3 regions of the Pseudochelatococcus sp. genome follow, and region 1 is predicted to be linked to each of the others. Evidence: riboswitches for the same ligand, from Rfam matches in the RefSeq annotation. Region 1 holds a riboswitch; each other region holds the start of a gene.

Region 1 (5,090 bases):
ACGCGCCAGCCACGCGGCCCGCTGCGCATCATGCGCGAACAGCCCGTGGACGTAGCTGCCGAAGACGCGCCCGTCCGCCGAGACCGCGCCGTCCGCGCGCCCGTCGTCGAAACGGGCGAAGGGCCGCGCGGCATCGGGGCCTTCGCTCACACCCATGTGCATCTCATAGCCGGCGAACCGCACGCCGTCGCGGCTTTCGCCCGCCACGAGTCCGAGCTGCTTGTGCGGCGCGAGGCGGGTGGCGACATCCAGCAGGCCGAGCCCCGCAACCTGCGCCGGCGCGCCCTCGATGCCCGGATCGTCAATGACGCGCCCGAGCATCTGGTAGCCGCCGCAAACCCCGAGCACGAAGCCGCCCCGGCGCACATGGGCCCTGATGTCGACATCGAAGCCGGCCGCGCGCAGCGCCCGCACTCCCGCCACCGTCGCCTTCGATCCCGGCAGCAGCACGAGCCGCGCGTCGCCGGGAATGGCGGAACCGGGAAACACGCGCACGAGTTCGACGCCCGGCTCAGCCTCCAGCGGATCGAGGTCATCGAAATTGGAGATGTGCGGCAGGATCGGCACGGCGATCCTGATTCTTTCCGCGCCCCTTTCGCTTTCGGCCTTCCGGCTCCGCTCCAGCCCGAGCGCATCCTCGGCGGGCAAGCGGCGCGCCTCGGGAAAATGGGGCACCAGCCCGAAGGCGCGCCAGCCGGTGCGCGCGGCGATCAGATCCATGCCCGCCGCGAACAGCCCCGGATCGCCGCGAAACCGGTTGACGATGAAGCCGCATATCCGCGCCGCGTCGGCGGGATCGAGCACGGCCTGCGTGCCGACGAGGCTCGCGATGACGCCGCCGCGGTCGATATCGCCGATCAGCACCACCGGCGTTCCCGTCGCGGCCGCGAAGCCCATGTTGGCGATATCGTTGGCGCGCAGGTTGACCTCGGACGCGCTGCCCGCGCCTTCCACCAGCACGATATCCGCCTCGTCCGACAATCGCCGGAAACTGTCCAGCACATATGGCATCAGCGCGGCCTTGAGCGTCTGATAGCGGCGCGCGTCGGCGTGATCGCACACCCGGCCCTGCACGACGACCTGCGAGCCGGTCTCGCTTTGCGGCTTCAGCAGCACCGGATTCATGTGCACGCTCGCCGGCACGCGGGCGGCGCGCGCCTGAAGGGCCTGCGCGCGGCCGATCTCGCCGCCGTCGACCGTGACGGCCGCGTTGTTCGACATGTTCTGCGGCTTGAACGGCCGCACACTGAGCCCGCGATCGGCCAGCGCCCGCGCGAGCCCGGCGACGATGAGCGATTTGCCCACGTCCGACCCCGTGCCCTGAAACATCAACGCCCGCGCCGGCCGTTTCATCCGTCAGAACTCGATTCCGGCCTGCGCCTTCACACCGGCGGCGAAATGGTGCTTCACCGCGCCCATGTCCGTCACCAGATCGGCGGCGGCGATCAGATCGGGCCTGGCGTTGCGGCCCGTGACGACGACATGCAGATCGGCGCGCCGGTTGCGCAGCGCATCGACCACCTCCGCGAGATCGAGATAATCGTAGCGCAGCGCGATGTTCAGCTCGTCGAGAATGACGAGGGCGAAGGCGGGATCGTCGAGCAGTTCGCGCGCCTTGTCCCACGCCCGGCGGGCGGCGGCGATATCGCGCTCCAGATCCTGCGTTTCCCAGGTGAAGCCCTCGCCCATCGTGTGCCACACGACGCGCTCGCCGAAGACCGAGAGCGCCTCACGCTCGCCCGTCTTCCACGCGCCCTTGATGAACTGCACCACGCCGACCCGCCCGCCGTGCCCCAGCATGCGCAGCGCCAGCCCGAAGGCCGCCGTCGACTTGCCCTTGCCGGGGCCGGTGTTGACGATCAGCAGGCCCTTTTCCCCGGTCTTCGCGGCCACTTCCGCATCCTGCACCGCCTTGCGGTTCTGCATCCGCGCCTTGTGGCGACGCGCCTCTTCCTCGGTGATTTCCGTCATTTCCGCCCTTTCCGCCGCGGCATCCGCTTGCTCATTTCACATGCATGCTCATTTCACCTGCATCGCCAGCCCCGCGACCATGAACAGCACGTTGTCGGCCTTCTGCGCAACCATCTGGTTCAGCCGGCCGGCGGCATCGCGGAAGCGGCGCGCCAGCGCGTTGTCCGGCACGATGCCGAGCCCCGTCTCGTTGGAGACGACGATCCACGGCCCGCGCGGGCGGGCGAGCGTCCCTGCCAGACGCAGGCTTTCCGCCTCCACGTCGCGCCCGTCCGGCGCGAGCATGACATTGGTCAGCCACAGCGTCAGGCAATCGATGAGCACCGGCGCGCCTTCCGGCATGGCCGCGAGCGCTCCCGCCAGGTCGAGCGGCTCCTCCACCGTGATCCAGCCCGCCGGCCGGCGCGCGGCATGGGCGGCGATGCGCGCGCGCATCTCCGCGTCGTAAGCCTGCGCGGTGGCGATATAGCGCCACGGCGCGGGCCGCTCCATGAGCAGCCGCTCCGCGTGGCCGCTCTTGCCGGAACGCGCGCCGCCCAGCACGAAAGTCAAGGATGCGCCATGCGACACGAAACCCGCCCGCTCCGAAATGACGCCCCGAAGGGAGCGATTCCCGGTTCAACATACAGCATCGGGCCGGATAGTGTGCGCTTTTCGGGAAAACCGGATGCGTAAACAAATGGATAGGGCGACAGCGCGATTGCGCCCGCACCCGCGCGCCGCCGATGCCGATCTGCGCCGTTGACAGGGTTCGCGCCCCGGCCCTAGATGGCGTGGACGGTCTTGCCCCGTTTCGGCCGATGCGGGGGAAGCGAAGAGGGAATGCGGTGCGCGGGCGCTTGCCCGCAAGGCCGCGGCTGTTCCCGCAACTGTAGCCGGAGAGTTCTTCCGCCTCGCGCCACTGGGATGCCGGGAAGGCGGCGGAGGAACGACGATCCGGGAGCCAGGAGACCTGCCGTCACCCGATTCACTCTGACCGTCCGGCGGGAGCACCGGACAGGGAGCGCATTCCGATGGCTGATTCCGCCTTTTCCGCCGCCCGTGGCCGGGTGCCGTGCACCATCGTCACCGGCTTTCTCGGGGCGGGCAAGACGACCCTCATCCGCAACCTCATCGCGCAGGCCGACGGCCACCGCCTCGCCGTCATCGTCAACGAGTTCGGCGACGTGGGCATCGACGGCGAGATCCTGCGCGGCTGCGGCGTCGAGAACTGCCCGCAGGACAACATCGTGGAACTGGCCAACGGCTGCATCTGCTGCACCGTCGCCGACGATTTCGCCCCGGCGCTCGACCGCATTCTGGCACTGGAGCCGCAAGTCGAGCACATCCTGATCGAGACCTCCGGCCTCGCCCTGCCCAAGCCGCTCGTGCAGGCGTTCCGCTGGCCGGCGATCCGCGGCCGCGTCACGGTCGACAGCGTTATCGCCGTGGTCGACGGCCCGGCGCTGGCGCAAGGGCGCGTCGCCGCCGATCATGACGCGCTCGAAAAGCAGCGCGCGGCCGATGAATCCATCGACCACGACGATCCGGTGGAGGAAGTGTTCGAGGATCAGATCGCCTGCGCCGATCTCGTCATCGTGTCCAAGGCCGACCTGCTGGATGACGCCGGCCGCGCCCGCGTCGAGGAGACGCTGCGCCCGCATCTGCGGGCCGCCGTCAGGGTCCTGACGGGCGTGAACGGCAAGGTCGACGCCGGCGCGGCGCTGGGGCTCGGGCTTCTCGGGCTGGGGATCGGCGTCGAGGACGCCATCGAGAGCCGCCGCACGCACCACGACGACGAGGCGGATCACGAGCACGACGATTTCGACAGCTTCGTCGTCGAGCTGCCGGCGATCCGCCGGCCGGAAGAGCTGGCAAGGCGCGTCAGCGAAGCCGTCGAGGCCGCCAACGTCTTGCGCCTCAAGGGTTTCGCCCATGTCGAGGGCAAGCCGCTGCGCCTGCTCGTGCAGGCGGCGGGGCCGCGCGTCGAGCATTATTACGACCGGCCGTGGACCGCGGGCGAGACGCCGCGCACGCGCCTCGTCGTCATCGGCCTCAAGGGCATCGACCGCGCGGCGGTCGAGAAGATTCTCGCGGCCTGAGCCCGTCGCGAGACCATATCGCAAAGCGTGAGCCATGCATCTGCTCGCCACCACCTCCGCCTCGCTGGACGACCTGATCGAACCCGTCGATCTCGGCCAGTCTCCCGCGCCGATGGCGGCGCTGTCCCTCACGGACAGCGACCTCGCCGGCCTCGCGGCGGCATGGCGGCGGGCGGGGGATGCCGTGCCGGCCCTGCGCCTCGCCCATCTGCGCGACCTGCGCCATCCGATGTCGGTCGACCTGTGGATCGAACGGATCGCGCGCCACGCGCGCGTCGTCGTGGCGCGGGTGCTCGGCGGCTATGACTGGTGGCGCTACGGCTGCGACCGGCTGGCGGCGGTGGCGCGCGAGCACGCCATCGCCCTCGCGCTGCTGCCCGGCGAATGCCGCGCCGACGACGAGCGGCTCGCCGCGCTCTCCACCGTCCCGCCGCAGGAGCGCGCCGCCCTCCTCGCCTGCTTTCGCGAAGGCGGGCCGGACAACCTGCGCGCGCTGGTGCGGCGCATGGCGGCGCTCGCGGGCGCGGCGGTGGCGGCGCCGGAAGCCCGGCCGGTAGCCAGAGCAGGCTTCTACCTGCCGGGGGAAGGCATCGTGCCGCTCGCCCGCTTCCGCCCGCTGGGGGCGGAAGCGGACGATACGCCTTGCGTGCCGATCGTCTTCTACCGCTCGATGCTGCTGGCCGCCGACGTCGCCCCCGTCGACGCGCTGTTCCACGCGCTGCGGGCGCGGGGCATCGCCGCCGTGCCGCTCTTCGTGCCGGGCCTGCGTGACCCGGAGGCCATCGCCGCGATCGAGGAAACGGCGAGAAGCCTGCGGCCGGCCGCCATCGTGACGGCCACCGCCTTCGCCGCCGGGGCCGGCGCCGGGGAAAGGCCGCTGTTCGACCGTCTCGGCGTGCCGGTCTTTCAGGCCGTCGTCGCCACCACCGACCGCAAGGCCTGGCTCTCCGGCCAGCGCGGGCTCACGCCCGCCGATCTCGCCATGCATGTCGTGCTGCCGGAGCTTGACGGGCGCATCATGGCCGGGGCCATCTCCTT
Region 2 (5,090 bases), on a different contig from region 1:
AGCCGGCGCAGCATGGACAACGTCGCCGGAGCGGTGAACGCGCTCGCGAGCACGAGATCGGGCGCAAGCGCCATCACTTCTTCCGCCCGGCCATGAGTGACGGGATACGCGGCGGCCTGCGCGGCAAACGCGCTGTTGCGCGGGTCGCGCGACAGGTGGCTGACGGCGGCGATGCTCCCGGGCTCCGCAAGGCGCAGAAGCAGTTCATCCGCGCACATGTTGATGGATACCACGCGGATCGGTTCGGCCGCTCCGGCCATCGGCCAGAGCGGAAGCATCATGAGCGGGAGCTCCCGCCATACCCGCCTTGCACGCTTTCTCCGATGCATCATGGCCCGCCGCGCCGCAATGGCGCCCCCATCCGTCAGGGCGGCGTGAAGCGCAACCCGGCGTAAACGCCGAGTCCCGGACGCCGGAAGCCGACCGGGTTCTCATACCGGCGGTCGAACAGGTTGTCGACGCGCGCGAAGATCGCCGTGCTGTCGTCGGCCTTGTAATCGGCGGCGATGTCGACCGTCGCATAGCCCGACGCGCGCAGGCGCGGGATGGAGAAGTCGCGGTTGCCGTCCACCCACGGGCCGATGTAGATCGCCGTCGCGGACAGGCCCAGCCGCTCGGTGGCCTGCCAGCGCGCGGTGAAACTCGCCTTGTGGCGGGGGCGGCGCAGCAATTCCTGCCGGGCGATATCGTCGCGTGCGAGCGTGAACGTGTAATCGGCGCGCAGATCCACCGTCCGCGTCAGCGCCACCGCCGCGAAAGCCTCGACGCCGCGCGTCGTCGCCTTGCCGACATTGGTATAGGAGGTGAAATCGGCGTTGGTGTTGATGAGATTGTCGATATCGTTGTGGAAATAGGTTGCGCCGATCAGCACGCGCTCGCCCGCCAGCGGCTGCTCGAAACCGATGTCGTATCCGGTGCTTTCCTCCGGCAACAGATCGGGATTGCCGTAGAAGTTGTAGAGCGGGCGCGAGTCCATGAAACGCTGGCTGAGAGTGGGGGCCTTGAAGCCGGTGCCGACGCTGGCCTTGAGGCGCGTTTCCAGCCCCGGCAACGTCAGCGTGGGGGCGATGCGCCATGTCGTGTGAGCGCCGAAATCGTCGTTGTCGTCGTGGCGAATGTTGGCGGCGAAGGACAGCCGGTCGAAGACCTGCCCCTGCCACTCTACGAAACCGGCGCTGTTGCCGGACGAGACGACGAGGCTGTCGTCGTCGAGGCGTTCGCGCTCGTGCTGGAGGCCGAGGATGAGCTTGTGCCCGGTCGCGACGGCGATATCCGTGCGCCAGTCGTAGATCGTCCGCTCTCCCAGATAATTGCTGACGCTGCCCGGCCCGAAGGCGGTCGCCGGCTCGCGGCTTTCGCGATCCTCGTTGGCGTAGCCGATGCCGAACGTGTTGGCGACGCGCCCGTCCCACAGCGACCAGACGCCCTCGGCGCGGGTGACGAAGCGCTTGTTGCGCTGCTCGCTGCGGGCCGCGTTCGGCGCGCCGGGCCAGCCGCCGTCGGTCGTGTTCTTCAGCAGCGCATCGGTGTAACGGCCGACGACCGAGAGGCGAACGCTGTCGGAAAGCGTTACCCCGAGCCGGGTGGCGAATGACCGGTTGTCATAAAAATCGTCGTTGACGCGCTGGCCGGGCGGCACCAGTTCCGGCGGCGTGACCGGCGTCGCTTCCGTGCGCAGGTGGGCGGCGGAAAAGAAATAGTCGAAGCGCCCGTCGCCGCCGGAAAGGCTGGCGCGCTGATTGAACGTGCCGAACGATCCGCCCTCGGCCTCGATCGCCGCCCGCGGCGGGCCGTCGCCCGCCTTCGTGGTGATGCTGACGACGCCGCCCAGCGCGTCCGCGCCGTAAAGGCCGCTCTGCGGCCCGCGCAGCACCTCGATGCGCGCCACATCCGCCGTCATCAGATGGCCGAAATCGAATGCGCCGCCCGGCGTCGAGGGATCGTTGACCGGAACGCCGTCGATCAGCACCTTGACGTGATTGGCGTTGGTGCCGCGCACGAACAGCGACGTCTGCCCGCCGGGGCCGCCGGTCCGGACGGCATTCACGCCGGGAACGGTGGCGAGCGCATCCGCGACCGTGCGCCGCTGCGCGCGCTGGATATCCGCATCCGTCACGACCGTCACCGACGAACCTACCTGCCGGACGGGGAGAGGCAGCGCGGTGGCGCTTACCGTGATTTCATCCAGCGTGAAAGACGCCGCCTCCCGAGCGACACCCCGGCCGGGCGCCGTCAGGCCGGCGACCGCCAGCGCCGGAAGAGAGAACAGAACGGCCAGACGGCGCAAGCGCACCGACCCGGAGGCAAGGAACAGGAACACGGCGGCACCTCTCAAGGCGGCGCCGGACGCTCGCGCGGCGCACGTATCGGCACGTCACCGCGACAAGACACCACCGCTTATCCGTCAAGGAAAACGGCAAGCTCCATCGGCACACCCCGACCGACGATCCGCTGTGACCACATTCGACGGCAGGTCTCCTGGCTCGCGGTTGCCGCCCGCGCCGCCTTCCCGGACCACAGGTCCAGTGGCATCATGGCGCAAGCCTGCCGCTCACAGTTGCGGGGACAGCCGCAGATTCGCGCGCGCTCACTGCGTTCCCTTTTCATCCCGAAGGAACCGTCGCGGAGAAATTATCCTGCCCAGGTCGAGCTGTCAAAGCCGGCCCGTCGACGTCGCGCCGTCAAAACGGGACAGGCCGCCACGCGACACGATTGACACAAAGCGGCGAGCGTCACGTCGCAATAACGTCATATAAGGCGTGCAAAAGCCGCAATCGACGTTGACGAAATGATTATAGCAGACACGCCATCGACTTAACCGCCAAATCATGTTGGAGAGTTAATTCGGGCTTAACCGGCCCCAAGGTACATTTGCCCGCGAATCAAGCCATTCCGCGAGCGCTATCCGAAACATGCGAACCATCAGACGGACACCGTCCCACGCCGATGATATCTCCGACGCGCTGCGCCGCTTCCTGGCCCAGCGCGCCGCCGAACTGGCCGGCCTCGGCCTGCTTGCTTTCGTCGGAGCCGCCGTTCTGGCGTTGATGACGTGGTCTGTGGAAGACCCGAGCCTCACGCATGCGACCGAAGGGCGCGTGGCCAACATGCTGGGCCGGCCGGGAGCGGTTTTCGCCGATCTCACCATGCAGATTTTCGGTCTCGGCTCGGTGGCGCTGCTTTTGCCCTGCGCGGTGTGGGCGATCCGGCTCGTCAGCCGCCGCCCCCTGCCGCGGCCGTTGCTGCGGCTGGGGCTCTGGCTGGTGGGCGCGGGCGCCGCCGCCGCGGTGGCGAGCGCCTTGCCGGAAACCGCTCGCTGGCCGCTGCCTTCCGGGCTCGGCGGCGTGGTGGGCGACGCGCTGCTGTTCGGCGGGCACGGACTTTTCGGCGGTGGCGGCATCGGCGCGCTGATCGGGGGCCTTATCTACGCGGCGGTGGCGATACTCGCTTTGTCGGCGGCGTCGGGTTTCGGCCTCGCGCAGCCGGCGCGCGAGCCTTCCCCCGACGATCCGTACGAGATGTCGCCGGCCGAAGACGACGGCCGCGATGAGCCCGGTTGGGGCATCGTGTCGCTGGGTGCGGCGATTCATGCGCTGATGACCGCGAAAACGGCCCTCGTGCGCCGGTTTCGCCGGCCCGATCCGCTGGATAGGCGCGCGCCGGCAACCGCGCGCGCCATGCAGGAGCCCATGTTCGCCGGCGTGTATCAGCCGATGGACGTGCCGGCTGCGCCTGCGCCGGCCACCCCTGCAAGCATCGACGCTTTCGACGACATCCCGCCGGAGGTCGCGGCCTTCGCTCCCGCGCGGGAGCGCTCCTCGCGCGTGCAGGTGCATATCCCTGCCGCCGCCCCGGATCTGCCGGCCGCTTTCGAGCCCGAAACGATGGCGGAAAGGCTGGCGCCCGATCTTCCGCCGCCCGCAGAAGAGATGCGGGACGAGGTTCCCGCATGGCGCAAGCCGTTCCAGTTACCGCCCAACGTGCGCTTCACGCGCAGCACCGATCGCGAACTGGCCGAGCGCCAGCGCCTGACGCGGGGCGATGACGCGCACGACATGTCGCTGGCGGATGATTTCGCGCCGGCGGACGAGCCGGCATTCGAGAACGCGGACGATCGCGGCGTTTTCCGCGACGCGCCGGGCGACGAGCATTATTATGGCGTCGAGGTCGATCTGTCGCCGGCGGACACCGAAAGCGGCCGGCCGGAAGATCGCCTGGTGTTCGATCCGCCGCGTGGCGAGGAGGCGGATTTCAGCGGCGACGCCCCGCATGCGGGCAGTCCGTTCGCGGACGAGCCGTCTCCCGACGACGATGCCCTCGCCCCGCCGGTGATCTTGCGGCACACGATGCGCCCGCCCGCGCTCGCGCCCTCCAACGACGACGATCCGTCCGCCGCTCCGCCGCCCGTCGCGGCCCGCGCGCCGCAACCCGCTCCCCGACCTGCGCCGCGGCCCGCTGTTCCCGCACGCACGGAAGCGCCGGTTTCCCGGCGGGCGGTGGTCGAAGCGCCGGCGGCGCGCCAGCAGCCTTCGCCCGGCGTCACGACGCGCCGCGTGCAGCAGACGATCGCGGCTGCCGGCGAGTACGAGATGCCGCCGCTGTCGGTGCTCGCGCTGCCCACCGGACCGAAGGACACCATTTCCGAGGATGCGCTGGAGCAGAACGCGGCGCTGCTGGAAAGCACGCTCGAAGACTTCGGCGTGCGCGGCGACATCATCCACGTGCGCCCCGGCCCGGTCGTCACGCTGTATGAGCTGGAGCCCGCGCCGGGCACGAAATCCTCGCGCGTGATCTCGCTCGCCGACGACATCGCCCGCTCCATGAGCGCGATCTCGGCGCGCGTGGCGGTGGTGCCCGGCCGCAACGCCATCGGCATCGAACTGCCCAACGCGCGGCGCGAAACCGTCTACCTGCGCGAATCGCTGGCCTCCGAGGAGTTCCAGAAGTCGAAGTTCAAGCTGGCGCTCTGTCTCGGCAAGACCATCGGCGGCGAACCCGTCATCGCCGATCTGGCGCGCATGCCGCATCTGCTGGTGGCGGGCACGACGGGCTCAGGCAAGTCGGTGGCCATCAACACCATGATCATGTCG
Region 3 (5,090 bases), on a different contig from region 1:
ACGGCGAGCTATCCGTCCTCCGTGCTGATGAACGCCGTGCCGGCGCAGGTGGCGGGCGTGCCGCGCATCGTGATGGCGGTGCCGACGCCCGGCGGCGCGGTCAATCCGCTGGTACTGGCGGCGGCGCGCATGGCGGGCGTCCACGAACTCTACCGCATCGGCGGCGCGCAGGCCGTCGCGGCGCTGGCCTACGGCACGCGGACGATCGCGCCGGTCGCCAAGATCGTGGGGCCGGGCAACGCCTATGTCGCGGCGGCGAAGCGGCGCGTGTTCGGCCGTGTCGGCATCGACATGATCGCCGGCCCGTCGGAAGTGCTGATCCTGGCGGACGGCGACGCCAATCCCGAGTGGCTGGCGGCGGACCTGCTGGCGCAGGCGGAGCACGACACGGCGGCGCAATCCATCCTCGTCACCGACAGCGCCGCGTTGGCGGATGCGGTCGCGGTCGCGGTCGAGGGGCAACTCGCCACCCTGCCGCGCGCCGACATCGCGCGGCGGAGCTGGGAGGATTTCGGCGCGATCGTGCTGGTGCCCACCTTGGCGGATGCCGTGCCGCTCGTCGACCGCATCGCCCCTGAGCATCTGGAAATCGCAGCAGGCGACGCGGAGGCGCTGGCGGGGGCGGTGCGCAACGCGGGGGCGATCTTCATCGGGCAATATACGCCGGAAGCGGTGGGCGATTATGTCGGCGGCCCCAACCATGTCTTGCCGACGGCGCGTTCGGCGCGTTTCGCCTCGGGTCTCGGCGTGCCGGATTTTCTCAAGCGCACCTCCATCCTGCATTGCACGGCGGAGGCCCTGCGCCATGTCGGACCGGCGGCGATCGCGCTGGGCGAGGCCGAGGGCCTCGACGCGCACGCCCGTTCCGTCAGCATCCGTCTCAATCTTTGACAGCGGCGCGGGGCGAAATGATGAGCCCGGAAGCCGGAATCCTTCTTTTTGCCGGAAGGTCAAGTCGAACCGAAAGGTCGTGCCGTGACAAGCGCTGATGACGACAAGCGCCACCGTCTCGTGTCCGTGGCGCTGGACGAGGCCTCGCTGGGGCGGGGCAATCCCGATCAGGAACACGAGCGCGCGGTCGCGATATGGGATATTCTCGAAGAGAACCATTTCACCGTCGCCGGCCATGCCGGCGGGCCTTACGCGCTGCGCATCGCGCTTGTCGACCGCAAACTGCTGCTTGAGGTGCGCGAGGAGGACGGCACGCATGTCGTCGCGCATTTCCTGTCGCTGACGCCTTTCCGCCGCGTGATCAAGGATTACGAACTGATCTGCGAAAGCTATTACGCCGCCATCCGCACCGCCACGCCCTCGCAGATCGAGGCCATCGACATGGGCCGGCGCGGCATGCACGACGAGGCGTCCGAGCTGCTGCGCGAACGGCTGGCCGGCAAGCTCGATGTCGATTTCGACACGGCCCGCCGGCTGTTCACGCTGCTGTTCGCCCTGCACTGGAAGGGCTGACGTGGCCTTGGGCGCGGCGGCGGGGCGCCGCATCCAGTCCGTTCTGTTCATGTGCGCGCTCAACGCCGTGCGCTCGCCGATGGCCGAAGGCATCGCCCGCCACTATTTCGGCCGCTCCCTCTATGTCGAATCCGCCGGCGTGCGCCCGGACGTCATCGATCCCTTCACCGTCGCCGTCATGGAGGAGATCGGCATCGATCTCGCCGGCCATACGCCCCGATCGCTGGAGGAGCTGGAAGATACCGGCTTCGATCTCATCGTCACGCTCTCGCCCGAGGCGCACCACCGGGCGATGGAACTCACCCGCACCATGGCCGTCGAGGTGGAATATTGGCCGACCTTCGATCCCACCGCCACGCAGGGATCGCGCGACCAGCGGCTCGACGCCTATCGCTCGGTGCGCGACGGCCTGAAGCAACGCATCATGGAGCGGTTCAGTCCTTCGGCCTGAACAACGATATAAACATATCTTTATATACATACTTGACCATTGCCGCCGATCTGCCATAGTGCATGGGTCGTGGTTCTTCGCCCCGTTTCAGGCGGCGAAGCGAAGAGGGAATCCGGTTCAGGACGGCGGTCGCGCAGGCGGTCGCGGTTCGATGCCGGAGCTGCACCCCGCAACTGTCGGCGGCGAGCGCCCGTCCAATTCGTGTCACTGGAGCGGCCCGGAAAAGGCAGGCTCCGGGAAGGCCGGAGGGGCGCGCTGACCCGCGAGCCAGGAGACCTGCCACGGCGCATAATCGTCCTCGGGCGGGGTTCCCGGTGGTCGCTGATCGCGGGGGCGCATGCTCCCCGCGCGCGTCCGCTCGGTCTTTTGCCCCCAGTCAAGTCATGGGGTTATAGCCGAATGTCTTCTTCATCAGATGTGATTGTCGCCGCTCTGGGCCTGCCGCGCATCGGCCCGCGCCGCGAACTGAAAACCGCTCTCGAAAGCTACTGGTCCGGCAAGACCGGATCGGACGATCTGTCCGCGGTGGCGGCGGGCTTGCGCGCCGACAACTGGGCGTGGCAGCGCCGCGCCGGCGTCACGCATATCGCGTCGAACGATTTCTCCTTCTACGATCAGGTGCTCGACACCGCGGTGACGGTCGGCGCGATTCCGGCGCTTTACGGCTGGAAGGGCGGCGAGGTATCGCTCGACACCTATTTCGCGCTGGCGCGGGGCACGCAGGGCCAAGGCCACAGCCAAGGACACGGCGAGGGCGAGGCGTGCGGATGCGCCGGCGATGCGGCGGGAGTGGCCGAAGGGCTGCCGGCGCTCGAAATGACCAAGTGGTTCGATACGAACTACCACTATCTGGTGCCGGAGTTCTCGCGCGGTCAGGAATTCTCGCTCGCCTCGACCAAGATCGTCGACGAGTTCCGCGAGGCCAAGGCGCTCGGCTACCACACCCGCCCCGTGCTGGTCGGGCCGGTGACGTTCCTGTCGCTCGGCAAGAGCCGCGACGGGGATGTCGATCCGCTGTCGCTGCTGCCGGGCCTGTTGCCGGTCTATACGGAGATCCTGCGCCGCCTCGCCGCCCACGGCGCCGACTGGGTGCAGATCGACGAGCCGGTGCTGTCGCTCGACATCGGCGACGCCACGCGTCAGGCCATCGCCTCGGCCTATGACATGTTCGCCCGCGCCGTGCCCGGCCTCAAGATCCAGCTCACGAGCTACTTCGGCGCGCTCGGCGACAACCTCGCCACCGCGCTGGCGCTGCCGGTGGCGGCGCTGCATCTCGATCTCGCCCGCGCGCCCGAACAGCTCGACGATGTTGTCAGGCGGGCGCCCGCCGGCCTTGCCCTGTCGCTCGGCGTCATCGACGGCCGCAACGTGTGGCGCGCCGACCTGTCGGCGATCCTCGACCGCATCGAGCCCGTCGCGGCGAAGCGCGGCACCGATCACCTGATCGTCTCGCCCTCCTGTTCGCTGCTGCACGTTCCCTACGACCTCGACGCGGAAACGGGGCTCGACGCCGAACTGAAGAGCTGGCTGGCCTTCGCCGCCCAGAAGCTCGACGAACTGTCGATTCTCGGCCGCGCGCTGTCACGCGGGCGCGAGGCGGTGAAGGAGGAGCTTGCGGCCTCCGACGCGGCGGTGGCGGCGCGGGCGGCGTCTCCCCGCATCCACAGCGCGGCGGTGGCGGCGCGCCTTGCGGCCGTGCGGCCCGAGGATGCGCGGCGCGCGCACCCGTTCTCCCAACGGCGCGAGGCGCAGCATGCGGCGCTCGGCCTGCCGCTCTTCCCCACGACGACCATCGGCTCCTTCCCGCAGACGGCGGAAGTGCGCAAGGCCCGCGCCGCCCACGCGCGCGGCGAGCTGGACGACGCGGGTTACGACGCGTTCCTGCGCGACGAGACGGCGAAGGCGATTCGCTGGCAGGACGAGATCGGCCTCGACGTGCCGGTGCACGGCGAGTTCGAGCGCAACGACATGGTGCAGTATTTCGGCGAGCTGCTGGACGGCTATGCCTTCACCAGGGCCGGCTGGGTGCAAAGCTACGGCTCGCGCTGCGTGCGCCCGCCGATCATCTTCGGCGACGTCTCGCGCCCCAGGCCCATGTCGGTGGAATGGAGCGCCTATGCCCAGTCGCTCACCGACAGGCCCGTGAAGGGCATGCTGACCGGCCCCATCACCATGCTGCAATGGTCCTTCGTGCGTGACGACCTGCCGCGCGCCGATGTCTGCCGCCAGATCGCGCTGGCGCTGCGCGACGAGGTGAACGACCTGGAGGCCGCCGGCATCCGCGTCATCCAGATCGACGAGCCGGCGATCCGCGAGGGGCTGCCGCTGCGCAAGGCCGACTGGGCGCATTATCTGGATTGGGCGGTGGAGAGTTTCCGCCTCGCGTCGTCCGGCGTGCGCGACGAGACGCAGATCCACACGCACATGTGCTACTCGGAGTTCAACGACATCATCGACGCCATCGGCGCGATGGATGCCGACGTGATCTCCATCGAGACCTCGCGCTCGAAGATGGAGCTGCTCGACGCCTTCACCACCTATCGCTATCCGAACGAGATCGGGCCGGGGGTGTACGACATCCATTCGCCGCGCGTGCCGTCCGTCGCGGAGATGGTGGAACTGCTGGAGAAGGCCCGCGAGCGCCTTGCCGACGATCAGATCTGGGTCAATCCCGATTGCGGCCTGAAGACCCGCAAATGGGAGGAAGCGCGCCCGGCGCTCGTCAACATGGTGGCGGCGGCGCGCATCCTGCGCCAGAAGGAAGCGGAATGATCAGGCGAACAACGCCGCGATGAGTTTCGCGGTTTCCGGTCCGGGCGCGGGCAGGTTTTTTCCCGCCAGCTCCCGGACCGGGCGGATGCCGAGGCTGCTGGTGAGGGCGATTTCATCCGCCGGCATGAGATCGTGGAGGGTGAGGGGCGCCTCTCGCCCTCCCGCTTCAAGGATGCGCGCGCGGGTGATGCCGGGCAGCGCGCCTTCCGTCACCGGCGGCGTGAGCCACTCGCCGCCGATCAGCGCGAAGACGTTGGCGGCGGTCGCCTCCGCGATTCGCCCCGCCGTGTTCGGCAGCAGGGCGTCGTCGGCGTTGAGATCGCGCGCTTCGAGGCGGGCGATGATGCCGTCGAGACAATTGAGGCTCTTGATGCCGGCGAGCGGCGAGTGCTCGTTGCGGCGC

Evidence for each region. Region 1 has a riboswitch for cobalamin ahead of cobW (cobalamin biosynthesis protein CobW). Riboswitches for the same ligand answer to the same signal wherever they lie in the genome.
Region 2: another riboswitch for cobalamin. It lies ahead of ACOYJQ_RS13370 (TonB-dependent receptor plug domain-containing protein); the one in region 1 lies ahead of cobW (cobalamin biosynthesis protein CobW).
Region 3: another riboswitch for cobalamin. It lies ahead of metE (5-methyltetrahydropteroyltriglutamate--homocysteine S-methyltransferase); the one in region 1 lies ahead of cobW (cobalamin biosynthesis protein CobW).

What each region holds. Positions count from the first base shown of each region.
Region 1 covers NZ_JBMNUS010000001.1:532,041-537,130, reverse strand. Annotated here, with positions in the region: gene ACOYJQ_RS02250 (cobyric acid synthase) at 1-1,329, opposite strand, end outside; gene cobO (cob(I)yrinic acid a,c-diamide adenosyltransferase) at 1,357-1,971, opposite strand; gene cobU (bifunctional adenosylcobinamide kinase/adenosylcobinamide-phosphate guanylyltransferase) at 2,020-2,541, opposite strand; cobalamin riboswitch at 2,734-2,945, shown strand; gene cobW (cobalamin biosynthesis protein CobW) at 2,985-4,052, shown strand; gene cobN (cobaltochelatase subunit CobN) at 4,087-5,090, shown strand, end outside.
Region 2 covers NZ_JBMNUS010000008.1:165,185-170,274, reverse strand. Annotated here, with positions in the region: gene ACOYJQ_RS13375 (ABC transporter substrate-binding protein) at 1-281, opposite strand, end outside; gene ACOYJQ_RS13370 (TonB-dependent receptor plug domain-containing protein) at 365-2,335, opposite strand; cobalamin riboswitch at 2,452-2,637, opposite strand; gene ACOYJQ_RS13365 (DNA translocase FtsK 4TM domain-containing protein) at 2,913-5,090, shown strand, end outside.
Region 3 covers NZ_JBMNUS010000019.1:7,631-12,720, forward strand. Annotated here, with positions in the region: gene hisD (histidinol dehydrogenase) at 1-891, shown strand, start outside; gene ACOYJQ_RS18365 (UPF0262 family protein) at 976-1,464, shown strand; gene ACOYJQ_RS18370 (arsenate reductase ArsC) at 1,514-1,915, shown strand; cobalamin riboswitch at 1,969-2,213, shown strand; gene metE (5-methyltetrahydropteroyltriglutamate--homocysteine S-methyltransferase) at 2,315-4,687, shown strand; gene ACOYJQ_RS18380 (aminotransferase class IV) at 4,688-5,090, opposite strand, start outside.